Regions from separate parts of the Bacillus bruguierae genome, predicted to be linked through region 1. Evidence: riboswitches for the same ligand, from Rfam matches in the RefSeq annotation. Region 1 holds a riboswitch; the other holds the start of a gene.
What was found. A riboswitch is a leader RNA that binds a small molecule or an ion and turns the genes downstream of it on or off. The one in region 1 is predicted to bind S-adenosylmethionine.
Positions count from the first base shown of each region.

Region 2: linked by a shared signal. The riboswitch ahead of WAZ07_RS06715 (bifunctional O-acetylhomoserine aminocarboxypropyltransferase/cysteine synthase) and the one ahead of mtnK (S-methyl-5-thioribose kinase) in region 1 are both predicted to bind S-adenosylmethionine.

Region 1 covers NZ_JBAWSX010000011.1:151,693-157,851, forward strand. The annotation lists gene WAZ07_RS17940 (DUF1129 domain-containing protein) at 1-688, opposite strand, end outside; gene WAZ07_RS17945 (PadR family transcriptional regulator) at 744-1,076, opposite strand; gene WAZ07_RS17950 (3-hydroxybutyrate dehydrogenase) at 1,275-2,051, shown strand; gene WAZ07_RS17955 (YvrJ family protein) at 2,327-2,512, opposite strand; gene mtnK (S-methyl-5-thioribose kinase) at 2,760-3,944, opposite strand; SAM riboswitch class I at 4,032-4,177, opposite strand; gene WAZ07_RS17965 (carbon-nitrogen family hydrolase) at 4,249-5,028, opposite strand; gene WAZ07_RS17970 (pyridoxal phosphate-dependent aminotransferase) at 5,132-6,159, shown strand, end outside.
Region 2 covers NZ_JBAWSX010000003.1:6,505-15,568, forward strand. The annotation lists gene WAZ07_RS06705 (chloride channel protein) at 5-1,252, opposite strand; gene WAZ07_RS06710 (hotdog family protein) at 1,977-2,348, opposite strand; SAM riboswitch class I at 2,537-2,640, shown strand; gene WAZ07_RS06715 (bifunctional O-acetylhomoserine aminocarboxypropyltransferase/cysteine synthase) at 2,733-4,025, shown strand; gene metA (homoserine O-acetyltransferase MetA) at 4,009-4,914, shown strand; gene WAZ07_RS06725 (homoserine dehydrogenase) at 5,058-6,353, shown strand; gene thrC (threonine synthase) at 6,353-7,411, shown strand; gene thrB (homoserine kinase) at 7,408-8,331, shown strand; gene WAZ07_RS06740 (YczE/YyaS/YitT family protein) at 8,335-8,958, opposite strand.

The sequences.
Region 1 (6,159 bases):
GCTCTAAATTTCCCCATTCCGTATTATTAATTTTAAAGTATTCAAATACAAACATAATAAAAAGCAAAACAAATAATGTTAATACCCCCATCCAGCTATTTAAACGAAAATTAATTATTATAGCTGCTGCAAATAATAAGAAACCAAGAATATAACTTTGAATCGAGGATAAAGAGAAAAATGCTGTACCATACTGTTTATTAAGCAGCATTAATCCAACAAGTAAAACCATTGGAATGACAGCCATTACTACATATATAATAGAAAACTCCCTCAATTTACTTTGAAAACTAGAGCTACGAAAAGCAAAAATCATCCCTGCTATCATCAAGAATAAAATGATAGGATATCCAATTAAATTAATAAGTGATACAGTGAATGGTTTCCCTGCATTTCGAAATACAAGTTCTGGAATCATCCAATAAGCTGCCGTTGCAATCACGAAAGAAATTAGTAAATTCCAATTTTCTTTCTTATCAATTTCCATCTCTTCAGCCAATTCTTCCGCATATTCTCTCGGAGAATCCCCAAAAATATCTGTTACCGTCTTTCCTTCTTTTTCTCCTTCTATTAAATGAAGCTCAGCATCTTCTATAAAGTTATTTACATCTCCTTCCTTTATTCCTTTTGTTAATAAGTATACTTTCATATCAACTAAAAACTTTTCGCCTTCTTTAGAAACTTGCATGATACTCTCCCTCGTTTAGATTACTTGTTTTTGATTTACTTTCATCATGTCAGCGTTATCGTTTCCTCCCTTTACCTTCTAACAAACGCTGCACACTACTTTGCATCGCTTCCCACCGTTCCATGAAATCATCTAGTGCACCTTCACCTTTTTCTGTTAATGTGTAATATTTTCGCTTTGGACCAGATGGTGATTCTTTCATCGTACTTGTAATCAATTCTTCTTTTTGCATGCGAATTAATAGTGGATAAATACTTCCTTCACTTGCCATTGTAAAACCATACTGTGCCAGTTTTTCACTCATTTCATATCCGTATATTTCTCCTTCAGAAATAATGGCAAGTAAGCATCCTTCCAAAATACCTTTTAACATTTGACTTGTCGACATAATTCAAATCCTTCCTCTACCTTGTTTTATAAGATAGATAGGTATAAGTATCTTGCTTTACAAAATAGTATAGCAAACAGTATTTTGCAAAGCAAGATAGCTTGCGTATTTTTTCCAAAAGATTGCAGGATTTTCTACTTTGTTTCTATAAATAGAGCAGTAGAGCTAACTATATTCATAGGGGAGATGGAATAAAAAATGTTTAAAAATCGCGTTGTATTTTTAACAGGTGCAGCAAGTGGCATTGGATATGAAATGGGAAAAGCTTTTGCGAAAGAAGGCGCAACTGTAATGATTACGGATCGGTTAGAGGACCGAGTACAAGAGGCAGTGAAACAATTAGAGAACGAAGGGTATAAAGTATTTGGAATGCAATGTGATGTAACAGTAGAACGTGAGATTGAACAAGCTATTTCTGAAACGGTTACACGATTTGGTTCACTTGATGTATTAATTAATAATGCAGGCATGCAATACGTTTCTCCAATTGAAGATTTCCCAACTGAAAAGTTTAAAATGCTTATTAAAATTATGCAAATTGCACCGTTTATTGCAATAAAACATGCATTTCCTATTATGAAAAAGCAAAAATACGGGCGCATCATCAACATCGCCTCTATTAATGGTCTCGTTGGCTTTGCAGGAAAATCTGCATATAATAGCGCCAAACACGGGGTAATCGGACTTACAAAAGTCGCAGCATTAGAGGGAGCTGAACATGGCATTACCGTAAATGCACTTTGTCCTGGCTATGTTGATACACCGCTTGTTCGCAACCAACTTCAAGATTTAGCTACAACGAGAAATGTCCCACTTGAACATGTACTAGAAGATGTCATTTACCCGCTTGTACCGCAACAACGATTATTACATACAGAAGAAATTTCAGACTACGCCTTATTTTTAACAAGCGAAAAAGCAAAAGGGATTACAGGACAAGCTGTTGTCATTGACGGTGGTTATACTGCACAGTGAAATTCAATAAACTATGCTTCTTCTATATCAATTTTAAAAACGGATTGTGCCTATTCACACAATCCGTTTCTGTTACATATATAAATCCACTTTGATTTTTTAACATACAAATCGCAACTATACAGAATACAACATGCTGGCTACTGGCCTGCTTCTTTTGTTTCAAACCTGGCATGTGGCAGGAAAAAGCCCTGACCGCTACTATACATAGCCAGTCCCTCTCGACCACTTAAAAAAATGCTTTTCTATCGGTTTTTCATAGAGTGACTGAGTAGTTACGTCGTTTTTTCAATTTGCATGTACATATTTTCTTTTGGAGATTCATACCTTTGCATTTGCTTTGGTAACTTCTCAATCGCAACAATAACGCTATCTAACTTACTTTCAATTCTATGCAGCAAGTATAGCGTCACAACAATTGGAAAACCAACATTGCCAATAACGGATATCCATTCCTCCATCGATGTCTCCTCCCTTCTTATTATAAATAAGCAGAGAGGCAAAAAAGTGGTAACTAAAAACAAACTATATAAATGCAAATTGAAAAACCGACATAAAAACCACGTTCTTTTTAAGGGAGGACGAGAGCGTCTGGCCATGCATTGAAGCGGTCAGGGCCTCTTCCTGCCACATGCGAGATTTAAAACAAAGGGAGCAAGCAAATGCAAATTATATTTTATTCTGTATAACAGTGCATGGCACTCCTACTTATACCCTCAATTCCTTTTCAAAAACAATAGACTCAAATAGTATACGGAATAAACGAGCATCCGCATTTTCTGTTTCATGTAGAAGTAGCTTTCTTCCTAAACGCAATGCATGTCGTTTAGCTAGCAACTTCACTTCTTTTTGAGGAATTTCATCTAAATCTGCTACATGCGCTAAGCCAATCGTACGACGTATCATCTCACATCCCGCAAAGCTAACAGCATCCTTGAAAATATTTCGTAGTACAATTGGTAACCATTGCTTATCTTGCGTATATGCTTCCACACCTTCAAGCATCCATAGTTTTGTAAATGTTTCTACGAAAACGCTCCATGTTTGTTCAATATGAAAAAATATTACGTTGCGCTTGTTCTCCTTACGCGACAATGCATTTGCTAATAAATTCGCAATAAATTGACCTAAATCAAATCCAAGTGGACCAAATGTTGCAAATTCTGGATCAATCACTTTCGTTTCGGAAGAGGAAGAAAATATACTTCCCGTATGTAAATCACCATGGATTAATGCTTCTTTTCTTGTTAAAAATTTATATTTATACTGTCCTACTTTTAGCTTCAAATTTTTATCACACCAAAGTTCGTCAACAATATCTTGTAATTCTTCTTCATAGTCGTTTGTTTCATAATTTGCAAATGGATCAGTAAATACAAGGTCTTCTGTAATCTTACATAAATCTGGATTTACAAACTGACTATCTAACACTCTTTTTTCTTCTGATTTTAATCCAAAATCTGATGTATAGAAAAGAACATGGGCTAAAAAACGCCCAATATGCCGAGATAATAACGGATAATCTTCTCCGTCTATTAATCCTTTTCTCGTTATCGTTAATGCCGATAAGTCTTCCATAGCAATAATCGCTAACGTTCCATCGTGTCCATATACTTCCGGTACATATTCTGGTACATATTTCGCAAAAATTTGCAACGCATGACTCTCAATTGTTGCACGATGTAAAGATAGCGGCCAACTTTCTCCTACTACCTTTGCATATGGAAGAGCCTGCTTAAGAATGAGCCCCTTCTTCCCATCATGTAGACGGAACACATAATTTAAATTCCCATCACCAATTTCTTCACAAGTAACTACTGTCCCTTCTGAAAAATACCCATTCTCTTTCGCATATGTCACAGCTGTTTTTTCTGTTAACTGCTTGTATCCCACTTTGATTCCCCCTCAATATATCAGGGCTTTTCATCATAAGAAAAACCCCTTTCTACAGCGAAAGAGGTTTGAAGATTCACTTCTCCCCTCTTATCTATCAGAAAGTCTCTCTTTCTGTTGGAATTAGCACCGTGCCTTACTAGGCGCCAATCATGCGCCCCATTTCACAATGGTATTACGGTCGGTTGCTGGGTTTCATCGGGCCAAATCCCTCCACCTGCTCTTGATAAGAGTATATAGTTGTCTGAATTTTTCGTTTCTGTTTCTGACTATACCAAGAATAAAATTTGTTTGTCAACATTTTTTATGTGTATAATTCTGGACGCCGATCAAAAAAAACAGGAATCCCTTTACGTACTTCAGAAATTTTCTTTATATCTAATGTTCCATACAAAATCGTTTCTGTTTCATCAGCCTCAGTAACAATTTCTCCCCAAGGATCAATAATAAGTGAATGGCCTGCAAATACATTATTAGGATCACTCCCCGCACGATTGCACGCCACAACATAACATTGATTTTCAATCGCCCTTGCTTGAAGCAATAATCGCCAATGTGCTAAACGAACAAGCGGCCACTCTGCTACAACAAATAATACCGTTGCCCCATGTGCAGTATGAATACGCATCCACTCTGGAAAACGAATATCATAGCATATTGTTCCTGCACACGGTATATCCTCCAATAGAAAATGCCCCGTTTCATTTCCAGCAATCAAATATTTATGCTCATCCATCAGTTGAAACAAATGCACTTTACTATATTCAGCCACAATTTTTCCATTTCGATCACTAATATACATCGTATTTGTAACACCATTCTCTGTCTGCTTCGCGATCGAACCACCGACAATATTTATACCATGTTGCTTACTCCACTTTGATAATAAACATTTCGTATAATTGCCATCTAGATCAGCAATATCAGGAAGACGTTCTAAATCATAACCTGTTGTCCATAACTCTGGCAATACAATAACATCTGGATTTCCCTTCATTGCTTCGCTTATTTTTTTTTCGGCATGTTCTATATTTTTTTCAACATCACCAAAAGTAATATTCATTTGAACACAAGCAATTTTCATTACTTTCTTCCTTCTTCCTTTTTATTTTTTCCTTTACAAAAAGTTGGAAAAATTATATTATTTGTCACTATAATTGTACCAATTTTCAAAAGAGGTGGAAAGTATGAAACATTTTCAAACTTCCGAGATATTAACATCATTACCAACACAATTTTTTGCTTCTCTTGTCACAAAAGTAAATGGAGTAATGCAAGCTGGTCATGATGTTATTAACTTAGGACAAGGAAATCCAGATCAGCCAACACCAACACACATCGTAACAGCATTACAACGGGCAGCAGAACACCCTATTCACCATAAATATCCACCATTTCGAGGACATGAAAATTTAAAAGAGGCTGTCGCTACATTTTATGAGCGTGAATACGGTGTACAATTAAACCCACAAACAGAAGTAGCTATTCTATTTGGTGGGAAAGCTGGCTTAGTTGAATTACCACTTTGTTTTACGAATCCAGGTGATACAATCCTTGTTCCTGATCCAGGCTATCCAGATTATTTATCAGGCGTAGCCTTAGCAAAAGCAAAGATTGCTACAATGCCACTGCTAGCAAAAAATCAATTTTTACCTGATTATACAAAGATTGATGCACAAACTGCTAAACAAGCAAAATTAATGTTTTTAAACTATCCAAACAATCCGACCGGAGCCGTTGCAACAACAAAATTCTTTGAGGAAACTATATCGTTTGCGAACGAGCATAACATTTTAGTCTGTCATGACTTCGCGTATGGTGCCATCGGCTTTGATGCTAAAAAACCGCTTAGTTTCTTACAAGTCGATGGAGCAAAAGATGTTGGCATTGAGATTTATACGTTATCAAAAACATATAATATGGCAGGGTGGCGCATTGCATTTGCTGTTGGAAATGAAAGTGTCATTGAAACGATTAACTTATTACAAGATCATATGTATGTTAGTATTTTTGGTGCCGTACAAGAAGCTGCTTGTGAAGCGTTATTAAAACCGCAAACTTGTGTCGATGAGCTCGTAGAACGCTATGAATCTCGCAGAAATGCTTTCATTACTGCTTGTCGCTCTATTGGCTGGAATGTCGCCTCACCAAATGGTTCTTTTTTTGCATGGCTTCCCGTTCCAGATGGCTATACGTCAGAGCAATTTGCTGATGT
Region 2 (9,064 bases), on a different contig from region 1:
TACTTTATTTTTGTTCCATCTCCTCTTGTTTATTCCCATTATGATTAGGAAGTGGAAAAAGATTACCAATCATTGCAGCTCCAATCATTGGTAACAATAAATTAATTGGGAAGAACATAAGTAATAATAATGTAATAGCGATTGGTTTTCGTACTGCATAGCTTGAAATGGCTGTTGTCACAATAGCTACAGAAGCAACTGGGTCTAACGGTATGACAGTAGCCACAGCATATCCAATACTTGCACCAGCGAATATAATCGGAAAAATATGTCCACCACGCCAACCTGTACTTAAACAGACTGCCGTTACACATAATTTTAAAACTCCTGAAAGAAGCAGCATCCAAAATGATAATGCTGTCCATTCATGGACTAAGTCTTTTAATTGATGTTCTCCTGAAAACATTGTGTAGGGTAGTAAAGTTCCGGCAATCCCTAAAAGAATGCCACCTATAATTCCCAATGTGACTTTATATTCTTGAAAAGGATGAACGATTTTTTCAAATATATATTCTATCTTGAAATAAAAATAGCCTACACCAGCTCCTATACAAATCAGAGGTAAAAAGGCAATCCATTCCTGAAGTGAAAAAGACCCTTTCCCAAAATCAACAATAAAAGATCCTCGATTATCAAACTTACTAAGTAATAAATAAACAGAAAAACCAGCAAAAGTAGTAGCGAGATATACAATAGTTTTTTTTCCTTTGGAAATTTCGTCAATTGGTTTATTCTCATTTTCACTCGGAGCTAAATAACCGAATAATGGCGCATTAAAAATAACACTTAAAGTAGCACCAATTCCAATTTCAGTTAATCCCTTCATTCCTTTTAAAGCGAAATGAAAACGATCTCCAACCCACGTACAAAGTCCACCGATAATTCCAACAAGTGCTGCTTCCGGTCCTAAGCTTGCACCAAATATTAAAACAATAATAGCTGTTAACGTAGATTTATGTACAAAACTATACTCAATTCTACCTGTTTTTTTATATTCGCCCATTACTTCTGGCATTAAACGCGGGTATGTACCGAAGTATTTTTGTGACAGTCCGACAAGAACACCGCCAATCATTGTTACACAAATTGTATAATAAGGTGGTAATGAAAATTCTTTGGGTAAATATCCCCAAATAAAGTGAATTCCAGCATTTGTGGTAACTAAAAATAACCAGACTGTAGCACCAACTATAGAACCTAGAAACATACCGTACATGATAAGTAAAGAATGCATGCCTCTTCTAATAGTCATTTTTATGCCTCCTTTATGTTACATTCTTGTTATGAAAAATTTAGAGATTCTGATACGAGAATAATTATGCTTATATATGTTATGACAGCTCTTTTTTACATTTTTGTAAAAAGACTTACTGAAGAGTAATTTATATAAAAGATAGAGAATTACCTATAGTGTTTAATATTAAAGGATTTATATGAATTTTATTTGAAATTCATATGAAAAATGTGCAGCAACATAGTTATTAAGTTAAGTTTTTAATCCCCATAAAGAAAAAATATCACTTTATAATAAGTGATGTGGCAACATTTGTATAAGTAGCGTTGTGAAAAATAGCATTTTCAAGGTTACCTTAATGAATTAAATATAACTCTTTCATTTTACATAGTAAGTAAGGTTTTTTAAATGTATTTTTGGTCTTTAAATAGAACATTTCCTGTATTTTTTCAAATTTATCCCGCTATTTGTGGGCAGTAAGACCCCCACCTCAAGATTCAGAGAGAAGGCATTGTCTAGTTCCAGTGGCTAGAATGTTCGGTGGCTTCGCTTCTTCCTACGAGGTAAAATACACATCTACGTCAGAAGCTCCATCCCCCTCACATTCTGGACGAGCCGATTCTACTTTTCTAAAGAAGATAGGTGGGGAAGTCAAAAGCCTGATTGGGCGTTTTTTTATCAGTAAGGAATGAAAAATCCCCCACTTCAAGAGGCATTGGCCGATAAGTGGGGGTAGTTCAAATTATTGACGAATAATTCCTTGGAAGGATCCTTCCAATACTTTTTTACCATTTTGATTAAAGCATTCTGCCTTTGAAACAGCAATTATTCGATCTGCTTGTTTTTCATGATGAATAAGTGTGACTTCACATCGAACAGTATCTCCGGTAAAGACTGGGCGTAAGAAAGTAAGCTCCACATCTCTTGCAATAAAATTTAAATCGCCGCCAATTTTTGTAGGTAATGTTGCAACGAGTAATCCTTGTACCATTACGCGTCCATGTTCATCTGGAACAACATGATGTTCACCAGCATCACCAGAAATTTTACTAAATAGCTCTACATCCTCTCTCGTAAATGATTTTTCAAAAGTTAAAATTTCTCCGACTTTCATGTATCTATCGCCTCCTATTGGTTTATGAATGAGTTATCATTCATACTTTTAATTTTACAGAATATTCTTTATTTGGTAAAGTTCAGCGGTAGAGGGAATAAAACAGTTAATGAAATACTTTGGAAATATTCAGAAAAATATATTGACATGAGGAAATAGTTTCTATAAAATCATCGGTAATTGCATAAGTCTTATCAAGAATAGGTGGAGGGAACGGGCCCTATGAAACCTTGGCAACAGCCGTAAATCGGAATTGTGCCAAATCCTGCAGGTATTTCCTGAAAGATAAGAAAGGCTACATGGCGAGCGTTTATCTAAGCTGCTTCTTTCTTATTTAGGAAAGAAGCAGTTTTTTATTTTATATAAAAGAAAGGAGTTTGGGAAATGGGAGAATCATGGGGAAAAGGAACGATTTGCGTGCAAGGTGGCTATACGCCGAAAAATGGTGAACCGCGTGTTTTGCCGCTTTATCAAAGTACAACGTATAAATATGACACTTCTGATGATTTAGCAGCTCTCTTTAATTTGGAGGCAGAAGGATATATTTATACGCGTATTGGCAACCCGACACTTGCGGCATTTGAGCAGAAGTTGACAGAGTTAGAGGGCGGTGTTGGTGCGGTTGCAACCGCATCAGGGCAAGCTGCGATTATGCTAGCGGTATTAAATATTTGTAACAGCGGCGATCATTTGCTCTGCTCATCAACAGTATATGGCGGTACATTTAATTTATTTGCAGTTAGTCTTAAGAAGCTTGGGATTGAGGTTACGTTCTTTAATCCAAACCTATCTGCTGATAAAATTGTTGCCCTCGCAAATGAGAAAACAAAGCTTGTGTATGCGGAATCGCTTGGAAATCCTGCGATGAATGTACTGAATTTTAAAGAGTTTTCTGATGCGGCAAAAGAGCTTGGAATACCGTTTATTGTGGATAATACGTTAGCGACACCGTATTTATGTCATGCATTTGAACATGGTGCAAACATTGTTGTTCATTCTACAACGAAATATATTGATGGTCATGCAAGCTCACTTGGCGGCATTGTCATTGATGGGGGAAATTTCGATTGGAGTAAATTTCCTGAATTTGTTGAACCAGATCCGAGCTATCATGGTGTGAACTATGTGAAAAAGTTCGGGCAAGCAGCATACATTGTGAAAGCTCGTGTACAGTTATTAAGAGACTATGGAAATTGTATGAGCCCATTCAATGCGTACATGAGCAATATTGGCTTAGAAACGTTGCATCTTCGTATGGAGCGACATAGTCAAAATGCATTAGCTGTTGCACAGTGGTTATCGCAGCATGAGCGCGTTGATTGGGTCAATTATCCTGGACTTCAAAATAATGAAAATTATGCATTGGCGCAAAAATATTTACCGAAAGGTGCGAGTGGTGTTTTGACATTTGGAGTAAAAGGAGGTCTTGAATCTGCTAAACAGTTTATTAAAGATGTGAAGCTTGCCACATTGGTGACGCATGTTGCAGATGTAAGAACTTGTGTCATTCACCCTGCAAGCACAACGCATCGTCAGCTTACAGAAGAGCAGCAGCGTTTAGCAGGTGTAACGCCTGATTTAATTCGATTATCGGTTGGTATTGAAGATGCGGCGGATATTATTGCTGATTTAAAAGCAGCACTTTCTGGAGGAAAACAGTATGCCGATCATCATTGATAAAGATTTACCAGCTCGTAAAGTATTACAAAATGAAAATATTTTTGTGATGACGAAAGAGCGAGCAGAAACGCAAGATATTCGTGCCTTGAAGATTGCTATTTTAAATTTAATGCCAACAAAACAAGAAACAGAAACGCATTTGCTTCGTTTAATTGGAAATACACCGCTTCAACTCGATGTCCATTTACTTCATATGGGGTCCCATACATCAAGAAATGTAACTCAGGAGCATTTAACAAGCTTTTATAAGACATTTCATGATATTGAAGGAGAAAAATTTGACGGGCTCATCATTACGGGTGCTCCGGTTGAAACACTTACTTTCGAAGAGGTAGATTATTGGGAAGAACTGAAGAAAATTATGGCTTATTCGAAGACACATGTTACATCAACGCTTCATATTTGCTGGGGGGCACAAGCTGGATTGTATTATCACTACGGCGTTCCGAAATATTTGCTAGAGCAAAAGATGTTTGGGGTATTTGAGCATGAAGTGCAGCAGGAGCATGTGAAATTATTACGCGGTTTTGATGAAAGCTTTTTTGCACCGCATTCTCGTTATACAGAAGTCCGTGCATCTGATATTCAAAAAGTAGAGGAGCTTGATTTGTTAGCGACATCTGAAGAAGCCGGTGTGCATATCGTTATGAATAAAGATGGAAAGCATATTTTTGTTCTTGGTCATAGTGAATACAGCTGTGAGACATTAAAGCAAGAATACGAGCGTGATCAGCAAAGAGGACTGGATATTCCTATTCCCAAAAACTATTTTAAACATGACGATCCTCTAGAAAAACCAGTAGTAAAGTGGCGTAGCCATGGAAATTTACTATTCTCAAATTGGTTGAATTACTATGTGTATCAGGAAACCCCGTATATTTTGTAAAGGAAGGTGTGCATAACACTTGGTAACGTTTTCTTTGTAAAGAACGATCTTTATTATTCAGAATGTTCTAAATATATTGTTTTTTGTAATTTTAACTTATATAATGGCACCTAAATACAATTTTTAGAGGGGTGGACAGTACTATGAACGAAATTCAAGTCGGCCTATTAGGTCTTGGAACTGTAGGAAGCGGCGTGGTGCGCATTATTGAAGATCATCAAGATCGTTTAGCGCACCAAATCGGTTGTCCTGTCAAAGTGGCAAAAGTATTGGTACAAAATTTAGAAAAAGAACGAGAGGTCCAAGTAACCCCTACATTATTAACGAAAAATCCCAATGAAATTATAAATAATCCAGATGTTGATGTTGTGATTGAAGTGATGGGCGGTATAGAAGATGCAAAAGCATATATTTTACAATCGCTGCAAAACGGTAAGCACATTGTCACAGCAAATAAAGATTTAATGGCACTTCACGGTGCAGAACTTCTTACTGTAGCAAAAGAAAATCAAGCAGATTTGTTTTATGAAGCAAGTGTAGCCGGTGGTATTCCAATTCTACGAAGCATTGTGGAGGGCCTTTCTTCTGATCGGATTACAAAAATGATGGGCATTGTGAACGGAACAACAAATTTTATTTTGACAAAAATGTCTGACGAAGGGAGAGCGTATGACGACGTGTTAAATGAAGCGCAGCAGCTTGGATTTGCAGAAGCAGATCCAACATCGGATGTTGAAGGTTTAGATGCGGCACGAAAGATGACAATCTTAGCGACACTTGGATTTTCTACGAATGTAGAACTTCATGATGTGAATGTAAAAGGAATTACATCTATTACGGAGGAGGACATTACGTATAGTAAGAGTCTAGGCTATACAATTAAGTTAATTGGTGTAGCTAAGCGTGATGGTGAAAAATTAGAGGTAACGGTAGAACCAACATTGTTACCAAATACACACCCGCTTGCAGCTGTTCAAAACGAATATAATGCAGTATATGTATATGGTGAAGCGGTAGGAGAAACAATGTTTTACGGACCAGGTGCGGGAAGTTTGCCAACAGCAACAGCTGTTGTATCTGATTTAGTAGCGGTTATGAAAAATGTACGCCTTGGTGTAACAGGAAATAGTGCAGTAACTCCGCAATATGAGAAAGTATTAAAAGCAGAAGACGAAATTTACGTGAAGAAGTTTCTACGCCTGCATGTAAAGGATGAAGTAGGGGTGTTTGCGAAAATTACATCGCTATTCTCTGAACGCGGCGTAAGCTTTGAAAAGATTATTCAAATGCCATTACAAAAGAAAGGAGCAGCTGAGATTGTTATTGTTACACACCGTGCATCCCTTGCAGATTATACGTACATTCTAGAAACACTAGAGACGTATGAAGAAGTAGATTGTGTGAAAGCAAACTACCGTATTGAAGGAGATGCTCGCTAATGTGGAACGGATTACTTGCTGCTTATAAAGAGTACTTACCGATTACTGAGCAAACACCGTCGCTTTCACTATCAGAAGGAAATACACCACTGATTTTATTAGAGAACCTTTCAGAAAAATGGGGTGTTTCTGTTTACGCGAAAGTAGAAGGTGCAAACCCGACGGGTTCTTTTAAAGATCGCGGGATGGTTATGGCTGTAGCAAAAGCAAAAGAAGCTGGCAGCAAAACGGTTATTTGCGCTTCAACAGGAAATACATCTGCGTCGGCAGCTGCTTATGCAGCGCGCGCAGGTTTATCTTGCATTGTTCTGATTCCAAATGGAAAAATCGCTTACGGCAAGTTAGCGCAGGCAGTCATGTACGGGGCTGAAATTATTAGTATTGATGGGAACTTTGATCATGCTTTACAGATGGTACGAAAGCTTAGCGATGCAGCGCCGATTACCCTAGTGAATTCAGTAAATCCATATCGCATTGAAGGACAAAAAACAGCAGCATTTGAAGTTTGTGATGCACTTGGAAAGGCGCCTGATATTTTAGCCATTCCAGTTGGAAATGCGGGGAATATTACAGCGTACTGGAAAGGTTTTATAGAATATAACGATAAGCATGGAACAGGATTACCAGAAATGCGTGGTTTCGAAGCGGAAGGATCGGCGGCGATTGTGCGTGGATATAAAATTGAGGCGCCGGAGACAGTTGCTACTGCAATACGTATTGGGAATCCGGCAAGCTGGGATAAAGCCGTCGCTGCTGCACATGACTCAAATGGGAAAATTGATGAGGTAACAGATGCAGAAATTCTTCAGGCATATGAATGGCTTGCTAAGTATGAAGGAATTTTTGCGGAACCTGCTTCTTGTGCATCGCTTGCTGGAATTTACAAGCAAGTACAAACAGGAGAAATAACAACAGGAAGTAGTATTGTTGCTGTTTTAACAGGAAATGGTTTAAAGGACCCTAACATTGCAATTGATACGAAAAAAATTCAGCCACTTGTGTTGCCAAATGATGAAAAGATTGTGTTTGAGCATATTCAAGGAGCTGTCCTTCGATGAAGGCGGCTCCTATGTTTACAATTCGTGTGCCAGCTAGTACGGCAAATCTTGGGCCAGGCTTTGATTCAATTGGTCTTGCGGTAAGTAAATATTTAACGGTAGATGTATGTTCACATTCTAGCTGGGAGTGTACGGCAAAAACAACGATTCTTCAAGGGATTCCAAAAGATGAGAAGAATTTGCTCATTCACACAGCGCGCCAGGCAGCTGCTCGTTACGATAAGGAGCTTCCTTATTGTCATCTTCATCTAGACAGTGATATTCCATTAGCGCGCGGACTTGGAAGTAGTGCTTCGGCAATTATTGCGGGGATTGAACTTGCGAATCAGCTTTGCGGATTACATTTATCTAGAAGAGAAAAGCTATTGATTGCAACGGAAATGGAAGGGCATATCGATAATGTTGGAGCAGCGTTATATGGCGGACTTATGATAGGAACATATGATGGAAAAGATATTTCATTTTTGTCACAACCTATTTATGATATAGAACTTGTAGCGGTTATTCCTTCATATGAACTAAAAACAGTTCATTCGAGGGACGTGCTTCCGAGTACGTTACAGTATATGGACGGCATTCGCGGCAGCGGTGTTGCTAATGTACTTGTAGCGGCTTTATGTAAAGAGGACTGGGTGCTTGCGGGTGAAATGATGAAACAGGATATGTTTCATGAACCATACCGTAAAGAGCTCGTACCAGAACTGCAAAAGCTTCAAGAATTAGAACATCAAAATTTATATGGTGTTTCTTTAAGCGGCGCTGGGCCAACTGTGCTTTGTTATGTGAAAAAAGGAAGTGCTGAAGAAGTAAAGATATGGCTGCAATCGATTTTCAGCCATTGCGTAGTAGAAAAGCTTCAAGTTGTGAACGAAGGGATTCATATTATATATGAACAACAAAAGCCCATTGAAAGTATATAACTTTCAATGGGCTTCTTGCGTACGACAGCTTTGTAATGCTTTTGTACCAACTTGAATAAATGTTTGAATGAGCCAGCCAGTTGTAAAAGAGAGAATAATGGTGCCGAAATAAATAGGACCATTTAGCATGAAACTAGCAGTTAGAAATAAACAAGCTAGAGAAATTTCAGTTTTTTGAAAGGACCATTTTGTTTTTTCCGAGATTGTTAATACAAATGCTTCTTGCGGTGCAGTCCCAAGCTGTGATGAAACATAGATACCAATACCTGCGCCGACAGATACATTTCCGCATATGAGTGTTATATACTTTGGAAGAGCTCGAATGCCATCCATTATAACTGTAACTGAGCCAATCATATCAACAAAGACAGAGATTAGCACCATCGTCACGATTGTCCCAATTGTAATACGCTTTCGATTCATACAAAGTACGATAAGAGTAAAAATCAAATTAATAATAAACATCCAAGAGCCGATGCTTAAACCAAAGTTTTGATATAAAGCAATGAAAAGGGAATCATATGGGCTAAGGCCAAATGAAGTAATGGTTGTCATCATATTGATTCCGAGAGAAAGTAAGAGTAATCCACCTATGAAAAAGGTATGCTCTAATTTAAGATTCATAATGCAACGCCAATCCTTTCTTATTTCGTCTGCTAGCACAGGATATAATGTGGAAAGCTTACCAGGTCAAGGGGCATTTCTAAATTTTTTTGTATGCGGTAATATGGGA